Regions from separate parts of the Clavibacter sp. B3I6 genome, predicted to be linked through region 1. Evidence: predicted binding sites of a transcription regulator. Region 1 holds the regulator's gene; the other holds the start of a gene.

Region 1 (15,528 bases):
GAACTCCCCCGCGCGGGCGGCGATGCGCGGGAAGGCCACGGCGGTGGCGAGGAACGGGGGGAGGCGGGGCATGGGGGTCCTGGGGGAGGAGGGCGGATCCACGGCGGTCGAGACCCGGGCACGGGTGGGCGACGCGTCCCGCGGTCCAGGGGATGGTCGAGCCTAGGCGCGCGCCCTGCTCGCCTGCCGGGGAGCGCCTCGGGGGGTCCGGCCTCGTGCCTCAGCGGACATCCGCATCCCCCAGCCGGTGCGCGCCGCGCAGCCAGCCCACGAGGTCGTCGGCGGCGGCGTCCGCGCCGCTCGGCAGCGGATCGGGGCTCGCCAGGGCGTGGCGGATGCCGCGGGGCGCGGATCCCAGCACGGCGTCGAGCAGCGCCGCGCCGCGGAGCCCGACCTCGCCGAGCAGCCCGACCTCGCGAGCGCTGAGGCCCACGGGCAGGTCGCCGTTGCCGAGGTCGGTGCCGTAGGCGATCCGGCCGCCGAGCGCGACGTACCGGCGCGCGTTGTCGAGGGCGGCGGCGAGGTCGTCGCCGTCGTGGATCGCGAGGGTGGAGGTCCACCGCACGTCACGCGCCGCCGACTCCCGCAGCGTCCGGTCGTCGAGGCGCTCGGTCCAGGGCACGTGCACGAGCACGTCGGCGCCCGCGCGGATCGCCCGGGCCGCCTGGCCCGCGCCCTCCGCGTGCACGGCCGCGCGCAGCCCGGCGGCGTGCGCGGCGTCGACGAGCGCCCCGAGCACGTCGTCCGCGAGGAGCGGGCCGCCGTCATGCAGCACGATCTTCACCGCGACGGACCCGGCCGCCCGGGCTGCCGCGACCAGTGCCGCCGCGTCCTCCGCGCACGCCACCTCCCGCACCGCGCCCGCCGGCGCCCAGGGCCGGTCCGAGGGGTAGCCGCCCACGGCGGTGTGGAACGGTCCCGCGAAGCGGACCTCCACGCCCGCCGGCGGGCGCGCCGCGATGCGCGCGATCCCCGCCGGGTCCCACCCCAGGTCCACCACCGCCGTGACGGCCGATCCCGCGAGCGCCCGGTGATCGACGAGCCCGAGGTGCACGTGCTGGTCCACCACGCCGTCGCTGAGGCTCAGGTCGAGCCGGCCGAGCACCGGATCCGCGGGGTCGGCGAGCGCGACGCGGCCGCCCGCGATCCGCACGGCCACCTCGCGCCGCACGCGGTCGAGCCGCAGCTCGCGCACGATCCAGGCGCCGTCCCGCGTCACCGCGTCGCCGCTCACCGGGTCAGGGGATCGGACAGCCCGAGCGACCACACGGCCACGCCGCCGAGCCCCCGCTGCTTCGCGAGCGCCACGCGCGCGTCGTACGAGCGCGCGTCCGACCACCACACGGTCGTGCCGTCGCGCAGGGTCGCGTGCCACTCCTGCTGGGGCACGCTCCACACGGCCTTCGCCCTCTGCGACGCGACCAGGTCGCGCGCGCCCTGGTCCGAGAGCTGGCGCCCCTCGCCCGTGCGCGGCCACGTGTAGCCGTACCCGGCGATCCCGAGCTGGATCCGCGCCGCCGGCACCGCCTTCCGCACGGGCTCCAGCGCGGCCTTCACCCACGGCATCCCGCCCACGGCCCCGGCGCCGGACCACGTGGGCCCGTGCTGGTCGTACGCCATGAGCACGACGTGGTCGGCGGCGCGGCCGAGCGCCGCCAGGTCGTAGCCGAGCGGACGGTAGTCGCCCGTGGTCGCCATGAGGCAGACGGAGACGCTGCGGGCGGGCCCGAGCGCCGCCTTCAGCCCGGACACGAGCCGCGTGAGGCCGGTCGGATGCGCGCCCGTGAGGCTCTCGAGGTCCACCGTGACGCCGTCCCAGCCGCGCGTCGCGACCTCGGCGGCGAGCTGCCGGACGACCCGGTCGACGTTGGCCGTCGAGCCGAGCAGCGCGTCGGAGATCCCGGGCGAGAAGTCGCCGAGGGCCTCGTCGTAGTTGCCGACCAGCAGCTCGACCCGCTCGCCGCGCGCGTGCGCCTGACGGAGGACCGCGATCGCCCTCGGCCGACGGGGTGCCGACGCCCCGGCCGTCGGGCGTGACGTTGACGCCGTCGACCACGACCGAGGTGAGCGCGGCGGCGCTCGCGTCGAGCCGGGAGACGGGCGTGGATCCGCCCTCCGCGTACCCGACGACCTCGAACGGCGTCGCCGCGGCGGCCGGGAGCGACCCGGCGGGCACGGCCAGCACGGCGGCCGCAGCCACGGCGAGCGAGGCGAGGCGGCGGCCGCGACGGCGGGCAGGACGGCGGGCGGAGCGCGGCGGGGTCATGGGCCGAGCGTAGGCCGCGCGGGCGTCCGCCCCCGCGCCGTCGGCCCGTCGGGGAGGCCCGGCGCCGCGGCGGCATGTGCAGGACGCGCGCCGGTGGATCCCCGGCACCCGTAGCGTCGTGCCCTCCCCCGCACCGCCCTCGCGCCCCCACCCGAGGCGTCCCGCCGTCCCCTCCGTCCGCCCCGCCCCGCCCGAGGTCCCATGCCGCACGCCCCGCGCCCGCGCCCGCCGGCCCCCGCCTCTCGCCGCCGCCCGTCGACGCCGCATCCCCGGACCCGAGCGGGCCGCCGACCGTGCTGAGCAGCCCCGACCGCGACGACGACCTCCTGCGCGAGCGCCTCCGTGCCCTGCACGACGCCTGGCCCGGCGATCCCGCCGACGACGACCCGCTGCACGCGTCCCGCGGCGCGACCGGGATCACGGCCGCCGACGGATCGCCCGCCCGGCGCTCCCGCTCCCGCCTCGGCTCCCTGCTCCGGTCGTCGTGCCGCGCGCTCCTCGCCCGCCTCGGTGCGAGCGCGACGGGGCTGCCGCTGCCGCGCGCCGACGCGGCCGGAGCCCGTCGGATGTCCGCCCAGGGCCGGACGCGCGGGTCCGCCGCCGAGGACCCACGGGATGCACAGGAAGGCCCGGATCCGCATCAGGACGGGCCGCTCACCCGCCCGTCACCCCCGGATCACCCGCCCCTCCTGCCCGATGTGTCCCCCTAAATGAGGACCGACGCCGTAGAGTCCTTCACAGCACGACGGGTTCCCCCCGATGCCGTCGTGCGCACTGGATACCCGACGAGCGCCCTGCCGCGTCCCCCCGCCCAGCTGGGCAGCTCATCAGATCCCTCCGCGCGTCGACCCGAACGACCGCGGCAGAACAGGAGCCCGGCGCGCGCCGTACCCGCGAGCGCGCCGGGCTCTCCCCATCTCCCGGCCCGGCCGCACGGCTCCCGGCCCGGCCGCACGGTTCCCGGCCCGACCGGCGCATGCGGGCGCGCCGCCCGTCCCGACCGCCCCTCCGACCGGCCAGGATGGGGGGACGGCACGAGGGGGATCCATGCGCACGACCGTCTACACGAGCACGGCCACACGGCACCTGACCGACGACGACCTCGCGGAGCTGCTCCGCCAGTGCGCGCGGAACAACGAGCGCACGGGCCTCACGGGCCTCCTGCTGCACCGCGACGGGCGCTTCATGCAGGTGCTCGAGGGCCCCGACGACGCGGTCGAGGCGGTGTTCGCGACCATCGCCGCGGATCCGCGCCACACCGACGTGCGCCAGCTGCTCGACGAGCAGATCGCCACCCGCCGGTTCCCGGCCTGGAGCATGGGCTTCCGCTCCGTGGACGACGCGACCGTCCGCGACCTCGACGGCTACGACGACTTCCTCGACCGGCCGGCCTCCGCCGCCGCGCGCCCCGACGCCCCGTCCCGCGCTCGCTGGCTCCTGGAGTGGTTCCGCACGCACCCGGCGTGAGGCACGGGGCTCGGGGGCTCGACAGCGAGCCGCCGCGCGTGCGACCATATCGACATTCGTTGCAACGATGATCGATAGGACGCGACCATGACCCCCACCCCGCTCGCCGGCACCGGCTCCTCCGCGCGGGCCATGCGCGGGATCCTGCGGGCCGCCCTCGTGGTCGCCGTGCTCGTGCTGCTGGCGGTCGCCGCGGCGGCCGTCGCGAGCGCGGTCGAGACCGTGCGGACCGGGGTGGTGCACACGTCCCTCGAGATGCGCGGATCCCTCCCCGCCGAGGCCGACGCCGGCCCCGCCGACCTCCGCTCGGGCGCCTACCGCACGGCCGAGGTCGCGGTGGGCGAGCTGTCGGGCGGCATCGTCGCGATGCACGTGGTGCGGATCGCGCTCGACGCGTCGGTCGGCATCGCGCTCGCGGGGACCGTCGCGATCCTCGCCCGTCGGCTGCTCCGCCCGGATCCGCTCGCCCGGCGCCTCAGCCTCGTGGTCACGCTCGCGGGCGGCACGGTGATGGTCGCGGCCCTGCTGTCGCTCGGGGCGCGCACGGCGGTCGCCTGGCTGGTCGGCGGCGAGCTGAACGACCCGGCCGCGGGGCTCGAGGGGTTCTGGCCGACGGTCGCGGAGGTCGACCTCTCCACCATCGCGCTCGGGTTCGCCCTCATGATCGTGGGCCTCGTCGTCGAGCACGGCGAGCGCCTCCAGCGCGACACCCGCGGCCTCGTCTGATGGCGGCCGACGACGACGCCCCCACCGGCGTGCACTGCCGCCTCGACGAGCTGCTGGCGGCGCGCGGCATGACGCTCGCGCGGCTCGCCGCGATCGTGGGCGTCAGCCCGGTGAACCTGTCCGTCCTCAAGAACGACCGGGCCCGGGCGATCCGCTACTCCACCCTCGTCGCGGTCTGCCGCGCGCTCGAGTGCGAGATCGGCGACCTGCTGGTGCTGGATCCGCCGACGGCGTGACGATCCGGTGCGGCCGGGAGCGCGCGACGGGCCTCAGCCCCGCAGCGCCGCCAGCGCCTTCGCGACGCGGCGGGCGCGCGTCTCGTCGGTCCTCGCCTCGCCGATCGGATCCACGAGGGCGCGCTGCCGGCTGGAGGAGAGCGCGCCGAACGCCTCCGCGAGGGCGGGCTCCGCGGCGATCGCGGCCGCCACCTCCTCGGGGAGGACGGCCTCGCACGGGGCCGTGTCGAGCTCGATGGTCACCTCCACCTCCACCTCGTCGTCGGCGGCGATGCCCGACGCGGCGCGGTGGGCGGCGCTGAGCGGCAGCAGCTGCTGACCGCCCATGGTGCCGACGGTCGTGCGGTAGACGTAGCCCGCGACGGTCACCACGACGGCCGGCCGCTTCCCGGCACCCAGCTCGTCGAGCGCCTCCGCGGGGACGGGCAGCCCGGTGGCGTTGACGCGGGCCTGGAGGACGCGGGTGCGGAAGGTGGGCATGGCGGCTCCTCGATGCGCGGCCGCCGGCACGGGTCGCCCGCGGTCGATGCGAGGCTAGGCCCGCGGATCCGGCTTCGTCGAGACGGCGACCGTGAACTTCGCGTTCCGGCCCGCCTCGCGCGTGGGGCCCACGATCCGCGTCAGCTGGGGCCGGTAGCCGAGCGGGCTGTTGTAGACGGTCCAGAGCTCGCCGCCCGGGCGGAGCATGCGCGCGGCGGCGGCGAACAGGCGCGGCGCGAGCCCGGCGTGCACGGTCGCGCCCGTGTGGAAGGGCGGGTTGAGCAGCACGAGGTCGACGGATGCGTCGGGCACGGAGGATCCGGCGTCGTCGCGCACCACGGTCACCCGCCCCTCGAGGCCGTTCGCGGCCACGGTCGCGCGGGCCGAGTCGACGGCCGCCCAGGACTGGTCGGTCGCGACGACGCGGAGGTCCGGCCGCGCGAGCGCGACGGCTGCGGCGAGGACGCCCGTGCCGCAGCCGAGGTCCACGGCGCTGCGGGCGTCGGCGGGCAGGTCGGCCAGGAACGACAGCAGGAAGCGCGTGCCGATGTCGATGCGGGCCCCGGCGAAGGCGGCGCCGTGCGCGCGCACCTCCAGGCCGAGGTCGGGGTGCGACTCGCGGCGCGGGTAGGCGTCGGACGCCGGGGCCTCCCCGGACGGGCGCACCGGCCCGCGCGCGACGAGCACGCGCGACTTCTGCCGGGCGAGCGTCGCGTGGACGTCCGCGAAGCGGCGACGGAGCACCTCGGTCATGGCGGGCGTCATGTGCTTGACGCGACCGCCGGCGAGCACGGTGACGTCGGCGGCGGCGGCCGCGGCGACCACGCCGGCCCACTCGTCGAGGGCGTCGAGGCTGCGCGGCAGGCGCGCGAGCACGACGCGGGCGCCGTGCGGGAGGGCGTCGTCGAGCCGGTGGTGCGCGATCTGGGCGGTCTCGCCCAGCAGCGCGGCGTTGAGGTCGAGCGCGGTCTCGGAGGCGAGTGCGTCCTGGTGCACGCGGAGGCGGATCGGATCCCCCGCCCCGGCGCGACGCAGCGCGGCGGCCGCGCCCAGCGCGAGCGCGCCGTAGGAGTCGCCGATCACGACCAGCTCCTCGGGCCGCACGGGATGGCCGGCGTCGGCGGCGGACGCCAGCAGCGCCACCAGCTCGTCGAGCAGCAGGCGGTCGGCGGCGTCGGCCGCGAAGAGGTTGTCGGCCTCGACGTCGGGCCGGCGGCGGAGCGCGCCCAGGTCGAGGAGGTCGTCGGCGGCGGATGCCGGGGTCGGGGCGTCGCTCACCGTGCGCCGCGCCCGCCGGCGTCCCGTCCGCCGGCGCCGGTGCCGGCGCCCGCGCCGGCGTCGCGGCCGTCGGAGAGGCTGAGCGCCGCCCGGTACAGCACGACGTCGGTCTGCCGGGAGGGGCGCACGCCCGCGCGCAGCGACACGACGTCGCCGTCGCCGCGGGCCGCGAAGACGCGGCGGCCGGGGCGGGAGAGCAGCTCGTCGGCGAGCGCCGACTCGAGCTGGCGGACGCGTCCGCGGAGCTCGGTCACCTGGTTCTCGAGCTCGAGGATCCGGGCGATCCCCTCCAGGCTCACGCCCTCCGCGCCCAGCCGGGCGACCTCCCGCAGCTGCACGATGTCGCGCATCGAGTAGCGGCGGGAGCGCCCGGCCGTGCGGGTGGGCGACACGAGCCCGAGGCGGTCGTACTGCCGGAGCGTCTGCGGGTGCATGCCCGACAGCTCGGCCGCCATGGAGATCACGAAGACGGGGGCGTCCTCGTCCATCGTGTCGCGGGCGTCCACGTCAGCCCCTGGCCCGATCGATGAGCGCCGACCGGGGGTCCTCGGCGGGGCCCGAGCTGGCGAACGCGTCGAGCGCCACGCGCTGCGCGTCCGTGAGGCGGGACGGCACCGCGACCTCGATGCGCGCGAGCAGGTCGCCCGTGCCCTTCGGGGTCGTGACGCCGCGGCCCTTGACGCGGAGCACCTTGCCGCTCGACGTGCCGGGCGCGACCTTCAGCCGCACCGGGTCGCCGCCGAGCGTGGGCACCTCGATGGTCGCGCCGAGCGCGGCCTCGGGGAACGTCACGGGCACGTTGACCCGGAGGTTCAGCCCGTCGCGCTCGAACACGGGGTGCGGTCGCACGTGCACGGTGAGGATGATGTCCCCCGCCGCGCCGCCGTCGCCCGACGGCTCGCCCTTGCCGGCGAGGCGGATCTTCTGCCCGTCGGAGACGCCCGCCGGCACGCGCACCGTGAGGGGGCGGCCGTCGGAGTCCTGCAGGCGCACGACGTCGCCCTGCACGGCGGTGAGGAAGTCGACCGTGGTCGACGCGGTGACGTCGCGGCCCTTGGTGGGCGCGCCGTACCCGCGGTAGCCGCCGGTCGACTGGCCGAAGCCGCCGTTGCCGAACATGCCGCCGAGGATGTCCTCGAACCCGCCCTGGCTGTACTGGGGCTGGCCGGATCCGAACCCGGCGCGACGCCCGCGGCCGCCGGCCTGCTGGCCGAACATGCCGCCGAAGACGTCCTCGAAGCCGCCCGCCTGCCCGCCGCCGGCCCCGGGTGCCGTGAAGCGCGCCCCGGATCCCATGGCGCGGACCTGGTCGTACTCCTTGCGCTGCTCCTTGTCGGCGAGGACGGCGTGCGCCTCGCTGATCTCCTTGAAGCGCTCCTCCGCCGACGGATCGGGGTTGCTGTCCGGGTGGTACTGCCGGGCGAGCTTGCGGTAGGCCTTCTTGAGGTCGGCCTCCGAGACGTCCTTGGACACTCCGAGGACCTTGTAGAAGTCCTTGTCGAACCAGTCCTGGCTGGCCATCAGACGCCTCCCTTCTTCTTCTCGTGGTGGGGGCCGCACGGCCCGATCCGGGCGCCCGCGCGTGCGGACGCCCGGACCGGGGTGGGTGCAGCCGGATGGATGCTGCGGATGATGGCGCTACTCCGGCTTGTCGACGACGACCTTCGCGGCCCGCAGCAGCGTCTGGCCGATGTAGTAGCCACTCTCGACGACGTCCGCCACGGTGTCCACCTGGACCTCGGGGTTCGGCTTCTGGAAGATCGCCTCGTGCACCTGCGGGTCGAAGGCGTCGCCGACGGCGCCCACCTTGACCAGCCCGATGCGCTCCACGTTCGTCCGCAGCTTGGCGACGATCGCGGTGAGCGGTCCGCCCTCCGCCAGGTCGCCGTGCTTCTCGGCGCGGTCGAGGTCGTCGAGCACCGGGAGGATGCCCTTGACCACGTCGCCGACCGCGCGCTGGCGCTCGATCTCGCGGTTGGCCTCGGTGCGCTTGCGGTAGTTGGCGTACTCCGCGGTGACGCGCTTCAGGTCCGCGAGGTGCTCGGAGTCGCCCTCGACGGGCTCGTTCCGGGTCTGCTCGATGAGGTCCTGGAGCTCCTCGTCCATGGGGTCGGTCGTCTCGACGTCGGGGCCCTCGGCCTCGACGAACGCGCCGTCCTCGCCCGGGACCGAGGCCGCGTCGGCCGCGGAGGCCGCCGTGGCGTCAGGCCCGGCCGGGGACGCGGGCGCCGACTGCTCGGCGCCCTCGTCCTCGGGCGTCGTGCCCTCGCCGTTCGCGGTGTCCTCGGTCATCGGTCCGTCTTCTTGTCCTGGTCGTCCTCGTCCACGACCTCGGCGTCGACGATGTCCTCGTCGTCCTTCTTCGCCTCGGGCGCGCCCTCGGACGCCTCACCGGCGGCCTGCTCCTGCTGGCCCTGCGCGTAGATGGCCTCGCCGAGCTTGGTCTGGCTCGCGGAGAGCTTGTCGAACGCGGTCTTCACGGCGGTCTCGTCGTCTCCGGCGAGGGCGCTCTTCAGGCCGTCGACGTCGCCCTGGACCTCGGACTTGACGTCCTCGGGGAGCTTGTCGTCGTTCTCCTTGATGAGCTTGTCGATCGAGTAGGCGAGCTGCTCCGCGCTGTTGCGGACCTCGGCCTGCTCGCGGCGCGTCTTGTCCTCCGCCGCGTGCTCCTCGGCCTCGCGGACCATGCGCTCGATGTCCTCCTTGCCGAGCGAGGATCCGCCCGTGATGGTCATCGACTGCTCCTTGCCGGTGCCCTTGTCCTTGGCGGACACGTGCACGATGCCGTTGGCGTCGATGTCGAAGGTGACCTCGACCTGCGGGATCCCGCGGGGCGCCGGCGCGATGCCGGTGAGCTCGAAGGTGCCGAGGTTCTTGTTGTCGCGGGTGAACTCGCGCTCGCCCTGGAAGACCTGGATCGCGACGGACGGCTGGTTGTCGTCGGCCGTGGTGAAGGTCTCGCTGCGCTTGGTCGGGATGGCCGTGTTGCGCTCGATGAGCTTGGTCATGATGCCGCCCTTGGTCTCGATGCCGAGGCTCAGGGGGGTGACGTCGATGAGGAGGACGTCCTTGCGCTCGCCCTTCAGCACGCCGGCCTGGAGCGCGGCGCCGACGGCGACGACCTCGTCCGGGTTGACGCCCTTGTTGGGCTCCTTGCCGCCCGTGAGCTTCTTGACGAGCTCGACGACGGCGGGCATGCGGGTGGATCCGCCGACGAGGACCACGTGGGCCACGTCGCCGACCGAGACGCCGGCCTCGCGGATGACGTCCTCGAAGGGCTTGCGGGTGCGCTCGAGCAGGTCGTTCGTGAGCTCCTCGAACTTGGCGCGGGTGAGCGTCTCGTCGAGGTTGGCCGGGCCGTTCTCCGTGAGGGAGAGGTAGGGCAGCTGGATGCTCGTGCTGGTGGAGGAGCTAAGCTCCTTCTTCGCCTGCTCCGCGGCCTCCTTGAGGCGCTGCTTGGCGATCTTGTCGTTCGAGACGTCGACGCCCGTCGACTCCTTGAAGCGCTTGACGAGGTGGTCGACGACGCGCTGGTCCCAGTCGTCGCCGCCGAGGCGGTTGTCGCCCGCGGTGGAGCGGACCTGGATGGTGCTGAAGTCGTCGTCCTTGCCCACCTCGAGGAGGGAGACGTCGAACGTGCCGCCGCCGAGGTCGAAGACGAGGATGAGCTCGTCCTCCTTGCCCCGGTCGAGGCCGTAGGCGAGCGCCGCCGCGGTGGGCTCGTTGATGATGCGGAGCACGTTGAGGCCCGCGATCTCGCCGGCCTCCTTCGTGGCCTGGCGCTCGGCGTCGTTGAAGTACGCGGGGACGGTGATGACCGCGTCGGTCACCGTGTCGCCCAGGTACTGCTCGGCGTCGCGCTTGAGCTTGCCGAGGATGCGGGCCGACAGCTCCTGCGACGTGTACTTCTTCTGGTCGATGCCGACGGTCCAGTCGGTGCCCATGTGGCGCTTGACCGACGAGATGGTGCGGTCGACGTTGGTGACGTTCTGGCGCTTGGCGGTCTCGCCGACCAGCACCTCGCCGTCCTTGGTGAACGCGACGACGGACGGCGTGGTGCGCGCGCCCTCGGCGTTGGCGATGACGGTGGGCTCTCCGCCCTCCAGGACCGAGACCACCGAGTTGGTGGTACCCAGGTCGATTCCTACTGCACGAGCCATGGGGTGTTCTCCTTCTCTGACGCGATCCCGGATCACGGGAGCGCTTCGTGGGTGACGCGGTGGGGGCCGCGGAGTCTGTCTCGCGGTGCCGCTTCGATCAGCGGCGTGCTACTTGAGCCGCGATGACTCAACTCTACTCGCGCGTCGCGGAGCGTCAAGTCGTGGGGCTCGGAGTTGAGCGATGTCGGCTCAACTCCCAGGATCGCGGCGTCCGGCACCACTGGGATCCGCCCGCGCGGACCACTGGGCGTGACCCGCGCGGGGGCCCGGGGATCCGAGACGGGGGCTACTGGTCCACCGGGATCGGTACTGAGCCCCTTATGACCGGGTGATCTGCTGATTAGCGTTGCCCGAGCAGGTCGGGGGGCCTGCTCCGCTCCGTCCTGGGGCGGCGACGGCACGGGGGTGGTCAGGGTGGGACGAGCGCGCGCGCACGACGCGTCCGGCGCTCCCGTCGCGCCCGCGGGCCGCGCGCCGAGCCGTCGGCGCGGGATCCGCCGACTGGCGGCCGTGCTCGCCAGCACCATCGCCGCGACGCTCCTCGTGAGCCTCCCCGCCGAGCCGGTCGAGGCCGCCACGCAGCTGCTCGCGGAGTCGTTCTCCGGCACGAGCGTCCCGGACGCCGCCTGGCGACCGCTCAACGACGCCTGCCTCACCCGCGCCACCGCCGCGCCCGCGTCGGGCCAGTCGGCCCTCGGCGTGTGCGCGACCCGCGTCAACGCCCCCGTCGCGACGACGACGCCCGGGTTCCTCCAGCTCACGGACAACGCCGCCAACCGCCGCGGCGGCGTCGTCTACAACACGCCGATCCCGGCCAACGGCGGCCTCGACATCCGGTTCGACCAGTACCAGTACGGCCCGCTGACCTCCGGGGCCGACGGCATCGGCTTCTTCCTCACCGACGGCGCCCAGTCGCTGACGTCGGTGGGCGCCCCGGGCGGGTCGCTCGGCTACGCCCAGAGCACCACGGCCGACGGGGTGAGCGGCGGCTACCTGGGCGTCGGGCTCGACGCGTTCGGGAACTTCTCCAACCCCACGGACGGCCGCGGCACGGGCTGCGTCGCCCCGACGGGAGGACCCGGCCAGCGCGCCAACGCGGTCGTGCTGCGGGGGCCCGGCCAGGGCCGCACGGGCTACTGCTACCTCGCCGGCCGCAGCCTCAGCACGCTGACGAAGACCCTGCGCAGCTCCGTCGCCGCGGGCACGCTGGCCGGTCAGACGGCGGCGCCCGCGGCGACGGCCGGCCGGTCCATCCGCATCACGGTCTCGCCCGCGCGGTTCCCCGTCGTCACCGTCTACCAGAGCGAGGGCGTGGGCGCGGCGCTCACGGAAGTGCTCACGTACACGATGACCACGCCTGCTCCGCAGACCGTGAAGCTCGGCTTCGTCGCGTCCACGGGCGGCTCCACCGACGCGCACCTCATCCGGAACGTCTCCGTGTCCTCCGTCGACGACCTCTCCGCGCTGAACCTGGTGAAGCAGGTGGACCGCACCACGCCGCAGCCGGCCGCGTACGCGGAGGGGTCGGACATCCCGTACCAGTTCGTCCTCACCAACACGGGTGCGGTGGCGCTCTCCGGGATCACCGTCACGGACCCGCTCGTGCCCCAGGTGACCTGCGATCCGCTGCTCCTCGGCCTGCTGGTCGTCGGCGGATCCGTGACGTGCCGGGGCGTGCACCGGGTCACGCCGGCGGAGGCGGTGGCCGGGTCGGTCCTCCTCAACACGGCGTACGCGGAGGGCACCAACACGCTGGTGCTCCCCCGCATCCGCAGCAACACCAGCTCCGTCTCCGTGCCCCTCGTGGCGCCCGCGCCCGCGCTGACGCTCGCCAAGACCGGGTCGCTCGCGGACGCCGACGGGAACGGCAAGGCGGACGTGGGCGAGCGCGTCGCCTACTCGTTCACGGCGCGCAACACCGGCAACGTGACGCTGACGCAGGTGGGCGTCGCGGATCCGCGCGTCACGGGGATCACGCCGACCGCCGTCACGCTCGCGCCCGGCGCCTCCCAGGTCTTCACCTCGGCCCCCTACACGGTGACGCAGGCCGACGTGGAGGCGGGGACCACCCTCGTGAACACGGCCACGGCCACCGGGCGGACGCTGGCGGGCGTCGCGGCGCCGACGGCCTCGTCCACCGCGACCATCGCCGTCAACCACGGTCCCGCGGTCACCGTCACGAAGGACGCCGTGCTCACCGGGGGCGCGACCGTCGGTGCGACGGTCGACTACGCGTTCCGCATCACCAACAGCGGCAACGTCCCGCTCACCGGCGTGACGCTGTCCGACCCGCTCGTCGGCCTCTCGACGATCACGTACGGGACCTGGCCGGGCGCGACCGGGGCGCTGCCCGTCGGCGGATCCGTGACCGCGACCGCCCGGTACGTGGTGCGGCAGGCGGACATCGATGCGGGCGCCGTCGCCAACACCGCCACGGCGAGGGGCACGAGCCCGGCCGGGATCGTGGCCTCGGGAACCGCCGTCCGCACCGTCTCGCTCGCGCGCACCGCCACGATGGACTTCGCGAAGACGGCGACCCCGGGGGTCGTCACCGGCGCCGGGAGCGTGGTCTCGTACGCGTTCCGGGTGCAGAACACCGGCAGCACCACCCTGACCGGCGTGGGGATCAGCGATCCCCGGCCCGGGGTGTCCGCGCTGGCCTACGTCTGGCCGCAGACGCCCGGCACGCTCGCACCCGGGCAGGTCGCCACCGCGACCGCCACGTACACCGTCACTACGGCCGACGCGGTGACGGGCTCCGTGCAGAACACCGCCACCGCGTCCGCGACCACGTCGACGGGCGCCGCGCTCACCCGCACAGCCACGGCGACGGTGCTGATCGTGCCGGATCCGCTCCCGGACGCCGCGACGACGCCGCAGGACACCGCCGTGGTGATCGACGTCCTGGCGAACGACGGGCGCGCGGCGGTCGGGGCGACGTTCAGCCGAGCGCAGCTCTCCGCGACGCCCCGGCTCGTGGGCGGGGCGTCCGGCCCCGTCCCCGCGTCGCCGTCTGCCGGCGGGGTCACGTGCGCCGACGCCGGCACCGAGCGCGGGCGCTGCACGTACCGGCCCGCCCTCGGGTTCACGGGCGTCGATGTCTTCGACTACGCGCTCTCGAGCACGGCCGGCTCCTGGAACGTGCGGGTGACCGTGACGGTGACGCCGGTCGACAGGGTCGCGGTGGCGCGCGCCGACCGCCTGGTGGCGACCACGGGCGGCCCCGCCGTGACCGTCGAGCCCCTGGCGAACGACACGGATCCGGACGGCGACGCGCTGGCGATCACCGGGGCGACGCCCCCCGCCGGGCTCCGCGGCGCCTTCTCCTGCACGACGACCGCCTGCACCTACACGCCGCCCGCCGACGGCTGGACCGGATCCGTGGCGATCCCCTACGCGATCACCGACCGGCCCGCCGCACCCGGCACCGGGCTCGCCGCCGCGTCCACCGTCACGGTGTTCGTGGATCCCGGACCGCTGGCCCCCCGGGGCTTCACCGACCGCGACGACGCGGCCCTCGCCGCGGCCACGGGCGCCTGGACCTCGACGACGACGGTGACGCAGGCCACGGCGTCCTGCGTGGCCGGCCGGCCGGTGACCGCGCTGGCCTGGTCGCCGACCGCGGGCACGACCGACTGGCTCGTCGAGCGCCGCCTCGCCGGGGCCACACCGGGCGCCTGGATCACGGTCGCGCGTCTCGGCGCCGCCGCCACGACGTTCTCCGACGGCCGGGTCGGCGAGTCCCGCTCCTACCAGTGGCGCGTCCGACCCGACCTCCACCGGTGGCTCGGCGTCGCGAGCGCCCCCACCGCCGCCGTGACGCAACCGGCGGCCGTCTCCGCGGCGGGCTGCTGATGCCGCCCCCGCCCCCGATCCCCCCGCTCCGCAGCCGACCGCGGGTCGCGGAGCACGGCCCTCCGGGGCCATCCACCACAGCACCCACCGAGCACCGAACCGATCACCGAGAGGAACCACCATCATGACCACGACAGCACCCGAGCACCGCCGCCCCTGGAAGAAGATCGCCGCCACCGGCGCGATCGTCGTCCTGGGAGGCGCGCTCACGGCAGGCGCGTTCGCCATCTTCACCGACTCCGACACCGCGACGCTCGACGTCGACGCGGGCCAGCTCGACATCATCGCCACCGGCGAGTACACCGTCTCGGACATCGCGCCCGGCGACACCGTCGAGCGGCCGATCACGCTGGCGCTGCCGGACGCCGGCAACGACGGCGACCTCGTGCAGTCCGTCCGCTTCTACTACGACGTGACCGCGGAGACGGCCGGGACGGACGACCCGGCCCTGACGGGTGGCGGCGAGTCGCTGGTGTCCGGCCCGGACGGCCTCACCTACGACCTCGTCACGTGCGTCGGCGGCGTCTGGACGACGGCGACGACCACCGAGGTCGGCCCGTACGACTGCTCCGGCACCGAGCAGGTCACGAGCACCGGCACCCTCGACACCATCCTGGGCGTCGCGGGCGCGGTCGACTTCACGCCGGCGGACTTCGGCGTGACGCCGACGGCCGACGGCACCTTCCCGAGCGACACGGCCGACGTGGCGCTCAACACCCTGATGCGGCTGGAGCTGCCGACGACCGCGGACAACGACTACGAGAACGCGAGCGCCGACCTCACGTTCACCGCAGCCGCCATCCAGCGCGACGGCCTGCAGCGCTGATCACGCGGTCGGGCCCGGCACGCGCCGGGCCCGACCGTGCCCCCCTCCTTCCCTGCCCGCCCCGGCGGCAGCCGATCCGCACCCGAGGATCCCCATGCGCGCACGCACCGCACCCCCGGCCCTGGCCGCGCTGTGCCTCGCGCTGCCCGTGGCCGTGGGCGCGGTGGCGGTGCCCGCCGCGCCGGCGTCCGCCGTGACCGCCTCCTCTTCCTCTTCCTCCTCCTCCGAGGGATC
Region 2 (15,528 bases), 190 kb from region 1:
CGCGACGGTGCTCGGGCTGCCCGTGCTCGTCGGCGGCGCGCTGAGCGCGGTCGCCATGAGCCTCGGCATCGCGGCCCTGCAGCGCCGCGGACGGCTCTCCTACGACACGAGCATCGGCATGCTGTTCGTCGCGATGCTCGCCCTCGGCGTCGTCGTGATCTCGCACTCGGGCAGCTTCGCCACCGACGCCACCGCGATCCTCTTCGGCGACATCCTCGCGATCACCTCCCTCGACGTCGCCCTGCTCGCGGGTGCCGCGGTCGTGGGGCTCGGGGTCGCGTGGGCCTTCCACCGGCCGCTCGTGGCGCTCGCGCTGGATCCCCGGATCGCCGCCGTGCTCCGCCTCGGCCCCCGCTCGGCGCAGGCCGCGCTCGTCGGGCTGGTGACCCTCGCGGTCGTCGCCTCGTACCAGGCGGTCGGATCCCTGCTCGTCGTCGGCCTGCTGCTCGCGCCCGCCGTCGCGGCCGGGCACTGGACCTCCCGGATCCCCACCCGCATGGCGCTCGCCGCCGTGCTCGGCATCGTCTCCGTGTTCGTGGGGCTCCTCGTCTCGTGGCACGCGGCGACCGCGGCCGGGGCGTCGGTGGCGGCCACCGCGATCGCCGTCGCCGCGCTCTCCGGGGCCGCGCGCGCCGGGCTGACGGTGCTGCGCGCCCGCGGGAGGCGGGACGGCGAGGTGCCCGCCGCGTCCGCCACCACCGCCTCCTCCGCCGCTCCCGCGCGGTCGCCCGCCGCCGCGACGGCGCGCACCCCCTGACCCCCGCGACGGCCGACCGCCGCGACCCCCGCCCCATCCCCCGACGAGAGGACCACGTGCACTCCCGCATCCCCACCATCCCCCTGTTGGCCGGCCTCGCGCTCGCCCTGACCGCCTGCTCCGCGGGGCCCGCGGACGCACCCGCGGAGGACCCGGGCGCCGAGGCGACGGGGGAGGGGCACGGCGCCGTCACGGGCGCCGCGGAGCTCGCCGAGCCGCGCCTCGGCCTCACCTCCGTCGACCCGACGGGCGCCGTCACGCACCTCGACCTCCTCGACGGGTCGGTCGCCGACCTCGGGAGCATCGGCGCGCCGAGCGCCCTGGACACCGACGGCCGCTACCTCTTCGCGCAGACGGACGCGGGCGTCGAGATCGTCGACAGCGGCGTCTGGACCTGGGACCACGTCGACCACTTCCACTACTACCAGGCGGATCCGCGCCTCCTCGGCACCGTGGAGGGCGACGGCGAGGCCACGATCGCGACGACCAACCTCTCCACCACGGGCGGCACGGGCGTCCACTTCCCCGGCTCCGGCGAGGCCGTCCTGCTCGACACCGAGGCGCTCGCGAAGGGCGAGGTCGAGGAGCTGTTCCGCCTCGACGGCGAGCCCGGTCCCGGGCTGGTCGTGCCCATCGGATCCCTCGCGCTCGTCACCGAGGGCCAGGGGGCCGACGCCACGGTGGTCGGCGTCACACGCGACGGCGAGCGCACCGGCCTCGTCGAGGCGTGCCCCGATCCCGCGGGCACCATCACGACGCGCGTCGGCGCGGTCATCGGCTGCGGCGACGGCGCCCTGCTCGCGAGCGTCGACGGCGAGGAGCTGTCCGTCGAGCGGATCCCGTACCCCGCGGGGACGACCGCCCCCGCCGCCACGTCCTTCGACAACCGCGAGGGCCGCCCGACGGTCGCGGGCCTCGCCGGCGACCAGGGCATCTGGATGCTCGACACCCGCGCGCGCTCCTGGTCGCTCCTCCCCGCCCCGGCGCCGCTCGTGCACGTGACCGCGGTCGACGACGCGGACGACACCCTCCTCGCCCTCACCGCCGACGGCCGGGTGCTCGTGATGTCGGCCGCGGACGGCGCGGTGGTCGCCGACTCCGGCCCGCTCGTCGCCGACTCGCTCGCGGCCGGCCGGATCCCGACCCTCGTCGCCGACCAGCAGCGCGCCTACCTCGCGGGGCCCGTCGAGCGCCGGCTGCACGAGATCGACTTCGCCGACGGCGCGCGCGTCTCCCGCACCTTCGACACGGCGACCGAGCCCGCCTTCACGGCGGAGACCGGACGATGAGCGCCGCCCGCACGAGCCGTGCCCGCCGCCTCCCCGCCGCGCTCGCGGGCGCCGCGGCAGCCGCCGCGACCGCCCTCGCCCTCACCGGCTGCGCCTCCGCGGGCGGCGACCGGCCGACCGTGTACGTCTCCACCAACATCCTGGGCGACGTCGTCGAACGGCTCGTGGGCGACGAGGCCGAGGTCGTCACGCTGATGAAGCCGAACGCGGATCCGCACTCGTTCGAGATCTCCGCGCAGGAGGCCGCGCGCCTCCGCTCGGCGGACCTCGTCGTCTCGAACGGCCTCGGCCTCGAGGAGGGCCTGCAGCAGCACCTCGATGCGGCCGCCGCGGCGGACGTGCCGATGTTCGTCGCGGGCGACGCCATCGAGGTCCTCGACTACGCCGAGGGCGACGCGGAGGGCATGCCGGACTCGCACTTCTGGACGGATCCCGCGCGCATGGTCGACGTCGTCGACGCGCTCGAGCCGGCGCTCACGGGGATCGACGGCGTGGATCCCGACGCCGTCGCCGCCCACACGGCCGGGTACCGCGCCGACCTCGAGGCCCTCGACGCGGAGATGACCGCCGCGTTCGGCGCGATCCCCGCCGAGCGCCGCGCCCTCGTCACCAACCACCACGTCTTCGGGTACCTCGCCGACCGCTTCGGCTTCGAGGTCGTCGGCGCCGTGATCCCCGGCGGCACCACCCTCGCCGCGCCCTCCGCCAGCGACCTCGCCGACCTCGTGTCGGCGGTCGAGGAGACCGGCGTCCCCACGATCTTCGCGGAATCCTCCTCGCCCGACCGCCTCGTGCAGGCGCTGGCGAGCGAGGCCGACATCCGCGTGGAGGTGGTCGAGCTGTTCACGGAGTCCCTCACGGGCCCCGAGGGCGACGCCCCCGACTACCTCGCCATGATGCGCGTCAACACGCAGCGCATCGCCACCGGTCTCTCCCCGTGAGCGCCGGCGATCCACCCACACAGAGAAGGAACACCATGCGCACCCCACGTCTCCGACGGACCGGCATCGCCGCCGTCACCCTGGGGCTCGCCGCGACGCTCGCGGCCTGCTCCACCCCCGCACCCGAGGGCGCCACGTCCTCCGAGGCATCGGCCGGATCCGGCGAGGCAGCCGGCGCCCGCGTCGCCGTCTCGTACGAGGGCGGCATCCTCGTCCTCGACGGTCAGTCCCTCGAGACCGTCTCGGACTTCGACTCCGAGGAGTTCACCCGCCTCAACCCGGCCGGCGACGACCGTCGCGTGATGGTCACGATGAGCGACGGCTTCCAGGTGCTCGACACCGCGGCCGGCAGCGCCGACGAGGCCGAGCTGACTGACACGGTCTTCGAGGCCGACACCCCCGGCCACGTCGTCCGCCACGCGGGCAAGACGATCCTCTACGCCGACGGCACGAGCGACACGACGGTCTTCGACACCGCCGCGCTCGCCTCCGCCGACGGCCTGCCCGAGACGGAGACCATCGCGGGCGTCGAGGCGCACCACGGCGTCTCGATCGTGCTCGAGGACGGCACCTTCCTCACGACCGTCGGGAACGCGGACGGCCGGAACGGCGTCGAGGCGCGGGACGCGTCCGGCGCGGTCATCGCGCAGACGGACCAGTGCCCCGGCGTGCACGGCGAGGGCACCGCATCCGGCGAGGCCGTCGTCTTCGGCTGCGAGGACGGCGCGATCCTGTACACGGACGGCGGGTTCACGAAGCTCCAGGCGCCCGACCAGCCGTACGGCCGCATGGGCAACGCCTACGTCAGCGAGACCAGCCCCATCGTCGTCGGCGACTACAAGACCGACCCGGACGCCGAGGGCTACCTGCTGAACGCCGTGACGCTGATCGACACCGAGGCGAAGGCCCTCCGCGTCGTCGACCTGCCCGAGGGCGTCGGCTACACGTTCCGCGACGTCGCGCGCGGCCCGGACGACAAGGCCTACATCCTCGCCTCGGACGGCGCGATCCACGTGCTCGACCCGGCCACCGGCGAGCTCACCGACGCGTTCCCCGTCGTCGACGCGTGGGAGAGCCCCGTCGAGTGGCAGGACCCGCACCCCGCGATCGTGGTCGCGGACGGCATCGGCTACGTCACGGAGCCGGCCACGAAGGAGATCCACGCGGTCGACCTCGCGACGGGCGACGTGCTCTCGAGCACCACGCTCGAGGTCACGCCGAACGAGATGGCGGTCGCCGCGGGCTGATCCCCGTGAGCGGCACGTGAGGGGCGTGGAGCTGCGGCTCCGCGCCCCTTCCGCGTCCCCGGCCGATCGGCCTTGCCGTTCCCGCAAGGAGCCGTGCGCGAGACGACGGGACCCGCGAGGCTCGAGGCATGGACATCGCACAGGGCATCGCAGGTCGGAACGAGTGGGACGCCGTCGTCGTCGGCGGAGGCGTGGCGGGATCGAGCGCGGCGCTCATGCTGGCGCGCGCCCGCCGGAGCGTGCTCGTGGTCGACGCCGGCCAGCCGCGCAACGCGGTCGCCGCGCACATGCACGGCGTGCTCGGCCACGACGGCAAGCCTCCGCGGCAGCTCGTCGCCGAGGGGCGCCGGGAGATCGAGGGCTACGGCGGCGTCGTGGTCGACGGGCGGGTGGAGGCGGTCGAGGCGGTCGAGGCGGTCGACGCATCGGCCGGCCCGCGCTTCCGCGTCGCGCTCGACGGCGGCGTCGAGGTCCACGCCCGCCGCGTGATCCTCGCGACCGGCCTCGCCGACGTCCTCCCCGAGGTCCCCGGCCTCGCCGCGCACTGGGGCGCGGGCGTCGTCGTCTGCCCGTACTGCGACGGCTACGAGGTGCGCGACCGCCGCATCGGCGTGCTGGCCACCGGACCCGGCAGCCTCCACCACGTGCAGATGCTGCGCCAGTGGTCGCCCGACATCACGTTCCTCGTCGCGGGCGGCACCGCGTCCGGGCGGCCGCTGGAGATCGACGCCGCGACGCGCGCCGGGATCGACGCTCGCGGGATCCGCGTCGAGGAGTCGCCCGTGACGCGCGTGCTCGGCGAGCGGGGCGCGCTCGAGGGCGTCGAGCTCGCCGACGGGCGGATCCTCCCGCTCGACTCGCTCTTCGCCATGCCGGGCGTCTCCCCGCGCGACGGGTTCGCCCGCGCGCTCGGCGCGGCGACGGAGGACACCCCGTGGGGTCCGTTCGTGACGGCGGATCCGACCGGCCAGACGAGCGTCCCCGGTCTCCTCATCGCGGGCAACGCGTCGAGCGGATCCGCCAACGTGCCGGTCGCGATGGCCGCCGGCACCATGGCGGGCGCGATGGCGAACGCCGGGATGGTGACGGAGGACGTCGAGATCGCGGTTCACAGCTCCGCCAACCTATTGAAGGATCGGGTCGCCGATTGACAATCTTTGCGTGCAGAGCGTTACAAGTCGCGCGCTTTATCGCCCTTGGGGTAGAACGCGTCCCTAGCCTCACCCCTCCCGTACGGCCGACATGCGGGTTCGGCGGGTTCTAAACTTCGCCCTAAGCCCCACTACTTCATAGCGATCCGTCATCGAGAGCTTCTAGCTGTGCGGACATATCTCTATGACGGGCAGTCCGCGAGTGCACTCTAGGAGTGTCTGGATCAAGAGACGGTAAAGCGAAGTGCTCATATGGCATTTCCTCTCGCCCGGCAGCGTAATAGCTGCCTTCGGAGTCTGGCCACTTGATGGCGAACTGCTGAGTCTGCGAGGATCTATAGACCTTGGCGAGCTGCGGAGCGCCTCCCACACTTTCATGATTTTTACTACGTATGATGTCGCGAAGGACCTCAAATGGTTCCATGTCGAATCCGCCGTTTGTCAATTTTTCTGCGCTTCGCAACTTATTAACCAGCAGCTGCTTCGCTTCTTCGACGGCCGGCGCATCTCCAATCCAGGAGATTACCTTCGTCGACCGACTGCTTCGGCTCCGCTCTTGCCCTTTCCAGCTCCTGGCGGGACGAAAGGTGAAATGGTCTATATGGGCGTCGTAATGCAAAGTCCAGATCTTGAAATCCTGAGAGCGGGATGAGTAGCCCCCAAAAATGAATTGCACCTCGGGATCCCCGGGCCCATTCTTGCCCAGATAATGATTGGCAATTTTAGCCCGCATGGCATTAAAAACGTCGATAGCCACATGTCGAGCGACAGAAATGTCGGTGTGGCGGTCCCGTGAAGGCGGAAAGTAATTGATGCCATTGATCATCTGCAACATTAGTGGATACGCATACGCAGTGTCTCCTGCAAAGCTAATCATGCAATCGGATCGCGAAAGAGGCATCAGCTTCGGGCAGCTGTCCCACCTCATTCCGTTGCCACTTAGTCGACTGTCAGAAGCAAAAACTAGTTCGGAAACATCGCCCACTGTGCGAATCCATGCCACAGAGAGTGTCAAAGGGTGCCTCCAGGTGGCAATAAATGAGAGATATGGCTTCGCTTTTTGTGGCCACGGTGCTTAATAGTACGGGTCCGTATTCGTCTTCTCAAGCCCCTCCTTGTGGGGCTCATTTACACGGATTTGAAGCTTCAGCAGGGTGTATCGCCAAGCGGTCATGCACCCCGGCTCGATTCGAGCATGCGCTCGCGTCCGACCTGACGCGGCATGAGTCGACCACGGCCGGCTAGCGCCGAGCCGCACCAGGCAGTAAACTTGAGCCAGCACGACTCAAGTACGACCGAAGGGAACGCATTGGCCAACATGCAGGGCGCACCCGCCACCGACGAGAACGCGAAGACCGCGCTCGAGCAGTACGGGGTGAACCTGACCGAGATCGCGAAGAGCGGCAAGCTCGACCCGGTCATCGGACGCGACGCGGAGATCCGGCGCATCAGCCAGGTGCTCACGCGGCGCACCAAGAACAACCCGGTGCTCATCGGCGAGCCCGGCGTCGGCAAGACCGCCGTGGTGGAGGGCCTCGCCCAGCGCATCGTCGCGGGCGACGTGGCCGACTCCCTCAAGGGCAAGCAGCTCGTCTCGCTCGACCTCGCCGCGCTCGTCGCGGGCGCGAAGTACCGCGGCGAGTTCGAGGAGCGCCTCAAGGCGGTGCTGAAGGAGATCGACGACGCCGACGGCGAGGTCATCACGTTCGTCGACGAGCTGCACACGCTCATGGGCGCGGGCGGCGGCGAGGGGTCCGTCGCGGCGTCCAACATGCTGAAGCCCATGCTCGCGCGCGGCGAGCTGCGGCTCATCGGCGCCACCACGCTCGACGAGTACCGCCAGTACATCGAGAAGGACGCCGCGCTCGAGCGCCGCTTCCAGCAGGTCTACGTCGGCGAGCCCTCCGTCGAGGACACCGTCGCGATCCTCCGCGGGCTCAAGGGCCGGTACGAGGCGCACCACCAGGTGCCCATCACGGACGCGGCGCTCGTCGCGGCCGCGTCGCTCTCGAACCGCTACATCCCCGCCCGCCAGCTGCCCGACAAGGCCATCGACCTCATCGACGAGGCCGCGTCGCGGCTGCGGATGGAGATCGACTCGTCGCCCGTCGAGATCGACGAGCTGCGCCGCGCGGTCGACCGCATGCGCCTCGAGGAGCTCGCCCTCAAGCGCGAGAAGGACGAGGCGTCGAAGGCGCGGCTGGAGAAGCTGCGCGAGGACATCGCCGTGCGCGAGGAGGCCCTCGGCGGCCTGCAGCGCCGGTGGGAGGCGGAGCGCGCGAGCGTCAATCGCGTCGGCAAGCTGAAGGACGAGCTCAACGAGCTGCGGATCCGCGCGGAGCGGGCCCAGCGCGAGGGCGACCTGGAGAAGGCTTCGCGCCTGCTCTACGGCGAGATCCCGGTGATCGAGCGCGAGGTCGCGCAGGCGGAGGCCGCGGAGTCGGTGCCGGACGCCTCGGAGCGCCTCGTCAACGAGCAGGTCACGGGCGAGGACATCGCCGCGGTGGTGGCCGCGTGGACGGGGATCCCCGTCGGCCGGCTGCTGCAGGGCGAGACCGAGAAGCTGCTGCACCTCGAGCAGGAGCTCGGCAAGCGCCTCATCGGCCAGAAGCAGGCGGTGCGGAGCGTCGCCGACGCGGTGCGCCGCACGCGCGCCGGCATCTCGGACCCCGACCGGCCCACCGGGTCCTTCCTCTTCCTCGGCCCCACGGGCGTCGGCAAGACGGAGCTCGCGAAGGCGCTGGCGGAGTTCCTGTTCGACGACGAGAAGGCGATGATCCGCATCGACATGAGCGAGTACGGGGAGAAGTTCTCCGTCTCGCGCCTGGTCGGCGCCCCTCCCGGGTACGTCGGCTACGAGCAGGGCGGCCAGCTCACCGAGGCCGTGCGGCGGCGCCCGTACTCGGTGGTGCTGCTCGACGAGGTCGAGAAGGCCCACCCCGAGGTGTTCGACGTGCTCCTGCAGGTGCTCGACGACGGCCGCCTCACCGACGGCCAGGGCCGCACGGTCGACTTCCGCAACGTGATCCTCGTGCTCACCAGCAACCTCGGCTCGCAGTTCGTGAGCGACGCGTCGCTGCCGCGCGAGAGCCGCGAGCAGGCCGTGCAGCAGCTCGTGCGCCAGACCTTCAAGCCGGAGTTCGTGAACCGGCTCGACGACATCGTCGTGTTCCAGACGCTGTCGATGGAGGACCTCGGGCAGATCGTGGAGCTCTACATCGACCGGCTCGGCGCGCGGCTCGCGGACCGCCGGCTGACGCTCGGCGTCACGCCCGACGCGCGCCGCTGGCTCGCCGAGCGCGGCCACGACCCGCTGTACGGCGCCCGTCCCCTGCGCCGCCTCATGCAGCGCGAGATCGACGACCGCCTGGCCCGCGAGCTCCTCGCGGGCGACGTGCGCGACGGCGACGCCGTGCGGGTCGACCTCGCGCCCGACGGCGAGAGCCTCACGGTCGCGCGCGCCTGGGACGACGAGCCGGAGGACGCGGCGCCCGTCCTCTGATCCACCCGATGCGGCCCGCCGCGCGTCCCCCTCGGGGAGCGCGCGGCGGGCCGTCGGCGTACGCGGACGTCGACGCGGCTGCGGCCGCGGATCAGACCGCCGTCACCCGCAGGAGCGCGATCGTCTCGGGCCACATCGCCGGGGTGTGCAGCCCCGAGACCGCCAGCGCACGGCCGGTGAGCTCGACGCCGTCCCACCACGCGGGGGGCGTGAAGCCGTGGTCGGGCGTGCCGACGCGCACGGGCTCCACGCGGTAGCGGCGCTCCGGGTCGAGGCCCGGCAGGAGGAACCGGCCGCGCGGGGACACGTCGGAGCGGCCCACCGTCGCGAGGAAGAACAGCGCCCGGGAGGCGTCCTCGGCCACGGATCCGTAGACGTTCAGGCTCGGGTCGGAGCCGTCGGCGCGGACGACCGTGCCCGTGTGCATCAGGGCGCGCTCCTGCTTGTAGAGGGCGATCCACTCGGCGAGGTCGCGCTCCTCCTCCGGGGTGGCCTGTGTGAGGTCCCACTCGATGCCGAAGTGCGCGAAGAGGGACGTGCCCGCGCGGAACGCGAGGGTGTGCGCGCGGCCCGTCGTGTGGTTGACGCCCGACGCGATGTGCGAGCCCATCAGCTCCGGCGGCAGCAGCTGCATCGTCCAGCGGTTCATCGTCTGGCGCTCGAGCGGGTCGATGCAGTCGGAGACCCACACGCGGTCGGTGCGCTCGAGCACGCCCAGGTCGACGCGGGCGCCCCCCGAGGCGCACGCCTCGATCTCGAGGCCGGGGAAGCGCGCCTTCAGCTCGTCCATGAGGCGGTACGCCGCGAGGGTCTGCCGGTGCACGCCCGCCTCGCCGCGCGGCGAGACGCCCGCGTCGACGAGGTCGCGGTTGTGGTCCCACTTCACGTAGGCGATGTCGTACTCGGTGAGGATCGCCGTCATCCGCTCCAGGATGTGCGCGTACGCCTCCGGGATCGCGAGGTCGAGGACCTGCTGCTTGCGGTGCGTGCCCGGGACGCGGCCGCCGGTGGCCATGATCCACTCGGGGTGCTCGCGCGCGAGGTCGGAGTCCTCGTTGACCATCTCCGGCTCGAACCACAGGCCGAACTCCATGCCGAGCGCGCGGACGCGGTCGATGATCGGGTCGAGCCCGTCCGGCCAGACGCCCTCGTCGACGTGCCAGTCGCCGAGGCCCGCGGTGTCGTCCCGGCGGTGGCGGAACCAGCCGTCGTCGAGCACGTAGCGCTCCACGCCCAGCGCCGCCGCGCGCTCGGCGAGGTCGGTGAGGCGGGCGAGGTCGTGGTCGAAGTACACGGCCTCCCACACGTTGAGCGTGACGGGCCGGTCGCGGCGCGGGTGCACGTCGCGGGCCCGGAGGAAGCGGTGGAAGCGGGCCGCCTGGTCGTCGAGGCCGTGCCCGTAGGCCGCGTAGACCCAGGGGCCCCGGTACGACTCGCCCTCGCGCAGGCGGACCTCGCCGGGCAGCAGCAGCTCGCCGCCGCCCAGCACCTGGCGGCCGTTCGACAGGCGCTCCGCGTAGTGGCGATGGTGCCCGCTGAACGCGACGTGCGCGCCCCACACGTCGCCGTGGCGGAAGCCGAAGCCGGGCACGCCGACGGAGAGGACCGTCGCCGCGTCCGGGCCGGTGCGTCCGCGGCGGCCCTCGCGCTCGTGGATCCCCACCCGGAGCGTCCCGCGCTGCGGCTGGCGCTCCATGCCCCAGCGGCCGGCGAAGTCGAGGATCTCCCGCGCCTCGGGCGGGATCGGCAGGGCCACGTTGAGCGCCTGGACGTCGTACACGTCGCCGCGGAGGTTCGTGATCTCCGCGCGTGCGCGGACGAGCCCGGACGGCAGCAGCTCCACGTCGAGGGCGAGGCCGAGCCCGGCGACGTCGTCGACCGCGTCCACGCGCACGAGCGCCGGGCCGACGGTGGCGGACCCGGGGCGGCCGTCCGCGCTCTCGGGCACGGGGGATCCGCCGACGGCGGCGGAGGTCACGCGGAACAGCGGCGACCAGTCGGCACCGGCGCGGTGGCCCTCGACGCCGGGCTTGCCGAGCCATGAGGTGTGCGCCTCGGGGAGGATCGCGAGGCGGATGGGGTCGTCGGCCACGTTGGGCACGATCGGCTCGACGGCGGCGAGCGCCATCGTCTCGAGGTCCGCCGCGGTCGTCTCGCCGAGGTCGGCGCCCCAGTGCACGACGGCCGGCAGGCGGCCCCCGGTGAGGTCGAGCACGAGCGAGACGCCGGAGGCGCGGAGGTGGAGGAGGGCGGAGGGGACGACGGTGTCGGGCATGCTGCTCCTGGTTCAGGCGCGGTCGGGGTGCGGGACCATCCTCCCGTGCCGCAGGACGCCGGGCCAGCGCACCGGCGCGGCGCGGCGCGGGAGCTAGCGGTCGAGGTCCTCGAGCCCGGGGACGGATGCGCCGTCCTGGTGGTCCTCCGAGACGCGCGTGCCGGCCTGCTGATAGCGGGCGCGCACGGTGGCCTCGCGGATCCGCTCGACGAGCTCGGGATCCAGCAGCTCGTCGTCGGAGGGGTCGCCGGCCTCGATCACGATCTGGCTCGCCGGTCCGATGAGGAGCTCCACGCGCCGGATCGCCCCGTCGTCGTCGCGCACGGGGATCACGACGGTCGCGGCGGCGGTGCCCTCGCGGGCCAGCGCCTCCGCGTAGTCGACGACCGCGGCCGCCACCTCGTCGCCCGTCAGGTACCGCCCGTCGGCGTAGTGGATCGTGTGCACCCCTCCAGTGAATGCCCTCCCGCCCGCCGCGCCTAGGGGCTCGCGGAGGCGGCGCGGCCGTGGCAGGACCCGCGCCGCCGGGGCGGGCGCCACCCCTCGGTACGCTCGGCACATGACCTACGTCGCTCACCCCGATCGCTACTCGTCCATGCCGTACCGCCGCTCCGGCCGCAGCGGCCTCAAGCTCCCCGAGCTCTCGCTCGGTCTCTGGCACAACTTCGGCACCGCCCGCCCGATCGACACCCAGCGCGCCATCGTGCGCCGCGCCTTCGACCTCGGCATCACCCACTTCGACCTCGCCAACAACTACGGCCCGCCCCCCGGCAGCGCCGAGACCGCGTTCGGCCGGATCCTCGCCGAGGACCTCCGCCCGTACCGCGACGAGATCGTCATCTCCTCCAAGGCCGGCTACCACATGTGGGAGGGCCCCTACGGAGAGTGGGGATCCCGCAAGTCCATGCTCGCGTCCCTCGACCAGAGCCTCAGCCGCATGGGCCTCGAGTACGTCGACGTCTTCTACTCGCACCGCCCCGACCCCGAGACGCCCATCGAGGAGACCATGGGCGCGCTCGCGACCGCGGTGCAGCAGGGCAAGGCGCTCTACGCCGGCATCAGCAACTACTCGCCCGAGCAGACGGAGCGCGCGGTCCAGGCGCTCGCCGAGCACAAGGTGCCGCTGACGATCCACCAGCCGAGCTACTCCATGTTCAACCGGCACGTCGAGGGCGGGCTGCTGCCCGTGCTGGAGGAGGCCGGATCCGGCTGCATCGTCTTCTCGCCGCTCGCGCAGGGGCTGCTCACCGACCGCTACCTGTCCGGATCCATCCCCGCCGACTCGCGCGCCGCCACCAGCGGCTTCCTCGACGAGTCCGCCGTCTCGGGGACGTACCTCGAGCGCGCGCGCGGCCTGCAGGCCGTCGCCGAGGGGCGCGGGCAGACGCTCGCGCAGCTCGCGCTGTCGTGGGTGCTGCGGCACCCGGGGATCACGAGCGCGCTCATCGGCGCCTCGAGCGTCGAGCAGCTGGAGCAGAACGTGGCCGCGGCCGGCGCCCCGGCGCTGACCGACGAGGAGCTCGCCGCCATCGAGCCGCTCGCGGTCGACGGCACCGGGCGCTGATCCGCCCGTGACGAGCGACGACGCCCTGGCGCCCGCGCATCCGACGACCGCCCAGCGGGTCGACCGGATCCTGGACGGCCAGGGCGTCGTCGACGGGCACGACGACCTCGCGTGGGCGCTCCGCGAGCGCGCGGTGCGGGAGGGCGGGCCGAGCGCCTCCGTGTCCGACGCCGTGCTCGCGCGCCTCGCCGTCGAGGACGCCGTGCCGGGCCTCCACACCGACCTGCCGCGTCTCGTGCGCGGCCGGGTCGCGGCGCAGTTCTGGTCGGTGTGGGTGCCCGACCTGCCGGGCGTCGACCCGGTGCGCTCGACCATCGAGCAGATCGACGTGGTGCGGCGCCTCGTCGCCGCGCACCCCGACCGGCTCGCGCTCGCCGTCACCGCCGACGACGTCGACCGCGCCGTCGCGTCCGGCCGCATCGCGTCGCTGCTCGGCATGGAGGGCGGCCACTCGATCGGCGGCTCCCTCGGCGCGCTCCGCATCCTGCGCGCGCTCGGGGTCCGCTACATGACGCTCACGCACAACGCGAACGTCGCCTGGGCCGACTCGGCCACCGACGCGCCCGTGCACCACGGCTTGAGCGCCGCCGGCGAGCGGGTCGTGGCCGAGATGGAGCGGATCGGCATGCTCGTCGACCTCTCGCACGTGTCGGCCGACGTGATGCGGCACGCGCTGCGGATCGCCCGCCGGCCGGTGCTGTTCAGCCACTCGGGGGCGCGCGCGGAGTGCGACGTGCCGCGCAACGTGCCCGACGACGTGCTGCAGTCGCTGCCCGGGAACGACGGCGTCTGCATGGCGACGTTCGTGCCGCAGTTCGTGTCGCCCGCCGTGGCGGAGTGGCACGACGAGACGCTGATGCGCGCGATCGCGGAGGGCGTGGACCCGCGCGACCATGAGGGCGTGCAGGCCGTCGCCGCGCGTCGCCCCGGCGAGCGGCCTCGCGCGACGCTCGCCGACGTCGTGCGCCACGTGGAGCGGATCCGCGAGGTCGCCGGCCCCCGCCACGTGGGCCTCGGCGGCGACTACGACGGCGTCGACCGCACGCCCGACGGCCTCGAGGACGTGTCCCGCTACCCGGCGCTCCTCGCGGCGCTCGCGGATCGCGGCTGGTCCGACGGCGACCTGCGAGCGCTCGCGGGCGGCAACGCCCTGCGCGTGCTGCGGGCGGCGGACGCGGACGACGACGTGTCGCGGGGCGAGGCGGACGCCGGACCGCTCGCGTGACCGCCGGGGAGCCCGGAGCGGCCGCCTCCGCCGCCGCCGTGCGCGGCCTCGACGCGCGCGCCGCGGCCGCGCTGCTCGACGACCTGGCCGACCGCGGCTGGCCCGCCGAGCACCGGGAGCGGCACGGCGGCTGGGTCCTCCGCGCCGCCGGGGGCGTGACGATGCGCGCCAACTCGGTGCTGCCCGCGGGGCCGGTCGCGGACCCCGACGCCGCGCTCGACGCGGCCGAGGCCTTCGCGCGCGCCCACGGGATCCCCGCGTGCGTGCAGGTGTCGCCCGCGTCGGAGCCCGCCGACCTCTTGGCCCGGCTGGCGGCGCGCGGCTACGTCGAGGAGGCGCGGACGCTCGCGCAGGTGGCCGGCGCGGACGCGGTCGCGGGCCGGCTGGGGGACGCGCGGCCCGCGGATCCCGCGCTCGCGGTCACGGTCGCGGACGCGCCCGACGACGCCTGGCTCGACGCGTGGTGGAGCGTCGACGGCCGCGGCGGCCCCGCGGAGCTGGACGTCGCGCGCCGGATCCTCACCCGCGGCCCCGCCGTGTACGCGGCGGTCCGCGAGCGGGTCGCCGCCGACGGATCCGCGCCCCGCGTCCTCGCGACCGCCCGGCTCGCCCTCGTCGACGGCTGGGGCGGCCTGTTCGCGGTCGCGACCCGGCCCGAGGCCCGGCGGCGCGGCCTGTCCCGCGCGGCCATGGCGGCCGCGGTCGACGCCGGGCGGGACCGGGGGACCGCCGCGCTCTGGCTGCAGGTGGTCGAGCGGAACGCGGGCGCCCGCGCGCTGTACGCGGACCTCGGCTTCGTCAGCGTGTCGCGCTACGCCTACTGGACGCGGCCGGTCGACGGCTGACGCGGCCCGCCCGCGACCCGCGCAGCCCTGCTCGCCCGCGACCCGCGCAGCCCGGCTCGCCCGCGACCCGCGCAGACCGGCCCGCGACCCGGTCAGACGCCGCCGCCCCCGCCTCCTCCGCCGCCGCCGCCGGAGGTCGTCCCTCCCGTGGATCCGCCGCTCGAGCTCGACCCGGAGTACGCGCCGTGCATGCTCGACGACACCGAGCCGAGGCTGCTGGCGAACGCCGCGGGCGCGAACGGCGCCTGGCCGGCGTACCAGCCCGGCCGGCTCCGCTCGTGCTCGTAGCGGCGGCCCAGCTCGTCGCCCCACGCGCGCTCCTGGCCGAACATGGCCGCGTACGGCAGCAGCTCCTCGGTGAGGCGGAGCACGTCGCGGTCGTCGCGCGGCAGGTCGCGGCGCTCGGCGCCCTCCGGCGACTGCAGCATGCGGATGCGGTCGGCCTCGGCCAGCCGGATGAACTCGCGGAGGCCCGCCAGGTGGTCGCGCAGCGCGACGCCCCGCTCGGTGAGCGGGTGCCGTGCGACCGCGACGATCGTCACGGTCAGCCCGACCACGCCGGCCACGAGGAACGCGACGACGACGAGCCCGCCGTAGGCGCCGACCAGCGCGAGCACCGCGAACGCGAGCGCGGCGGCCATGCCGAGCGACGCGGCGACGAGCAGCAGCACGATCGGGCGCACCGGGATCGGCTTCCGCAGGCCGTCCGTCACGGTGCGCTTCCGGACCGAC

Evidence for each region. The regulator HspR, encoded in region 1, represses chaperone genes until heat shock. The targets are predictions, from matches to a motif close to AAGTTGAGTCNNNNNGACTCAACTT.
Region 2: a site for HspR is predicted at 6,653-6,677, ahead of QFZ62_RS09310 (ATP-dependent Clp protease ATP-binding subunit). Genes of this name have one in related genera too.

The regions. Positions count from the first base shown of each region.
Region 1 covers NZ_JAUSYL010000001.1:2,143,007-2,158,534, forward strand. The annotation lists gene QFZ62_RS10245 (hypothetical protein) at 1-72, opposite strand, end outside; gene QFZ62_RS10250 (hydrolase) at 221-1,234, opposite strand; gene QFZ62_RS10255 (glycosyl hydrolase family 18 protein) at 1,231-2,238, opposite strand; gene QFZ62_RS10260 (hypothetical protein) at 2,560-2,976, shown strand; gene QFZ62_RS10265 (BLUF domain-containing protein) at 3,314-3,733, shown strand; gene QFZ62_RS10270 (hypothetical protein) at 3,821-4,459, shown strand; gene QFZ62_RS10275 (helix-turn-helix transcriptional regulator) at 4,459-4,695, shown strand; gene QFZ62_RS10280 (YdeI/OmpD-associated family protein) at 4,729-5,175, opposite strand; gene QFZ62_RS10285 (class I SAM-dependent methyltransferase) at 5,230-6,453, opposite strand; gene QFZ62_RS10290 (heat shock protein transcriptional repressor HspR) at 6,450-6,941, opposite strand; gene QFZ62_RS10295 (DnaJ C-terminal domain-containing protein) at 6,961-7,974, opposite strand; gene QFZ62_RS10300 (nucleotide exchange factor GrpE) at 8,092-8,745, opposite strand; gene dnaK (molecular chaperone DnaK) at 8,742-10,613, opposite strand; gene QFZ62_RS10310 (Ig-like domain-containing protein) at 11,124-14,468, shown strand; gene QFZ62_RS10315 (TasA family protein) at 14,593-15,294, shown strand; gene QFZ62_RS10320 (sortase) at 15,389-15,528, shown strand, end outside.
Region 2 covers NZ_JAUSYL010000001.1:1,951,337-1,966,864, reverse strand. The annotation lists gene aztB (zinc ABC transporter permease AztB) at 1-757, shown strand, start outside; gene QFZ62_RS09335 (ABC transporter) at 814-2,046, shown strand; gene aztC (zinc ABC transporter substrate-binding protein AztC) at 2,043-2,987, shown strand; gene aztD (zinc metallochaperone AztD) at 3,023-4,234, shown strand; gene QFZ62_RS09320 (NAD(P)/FAD-dependent oxidoreductase) at 4,363-5,385, shown strand; gene QFZ62_RS09315 (hypothetical protein) at 5,522-6,220, opposite strand; gene QFZ62_RS09310 (ATP-dependent Clp protease ATP-binding subunit) at 6,695-8,887, shown strand; gene QFZ62_RS09305 (alpha-galactosidase) at 8,979-11,162, opposite strand; gene QFZ62_RS09300 (hypothetical protein) at 11,256-11,609, opposite strand; gene mgrA (L-glyceraldehyde 3-phosphate reductase) at 11,722-12,726, shown strand; gene QFZ62_RS09290 (dipeptidase) at 12,734-13,951, shown strand; gene QFZ62_RS09285 (GNAT family N-acetyltransferase) at 13,948-14,796, shown strand; gene QFZ62_RS09280 (DUF2207 domain-containing protein) at 14,889-15,528, opposite strand, start outside.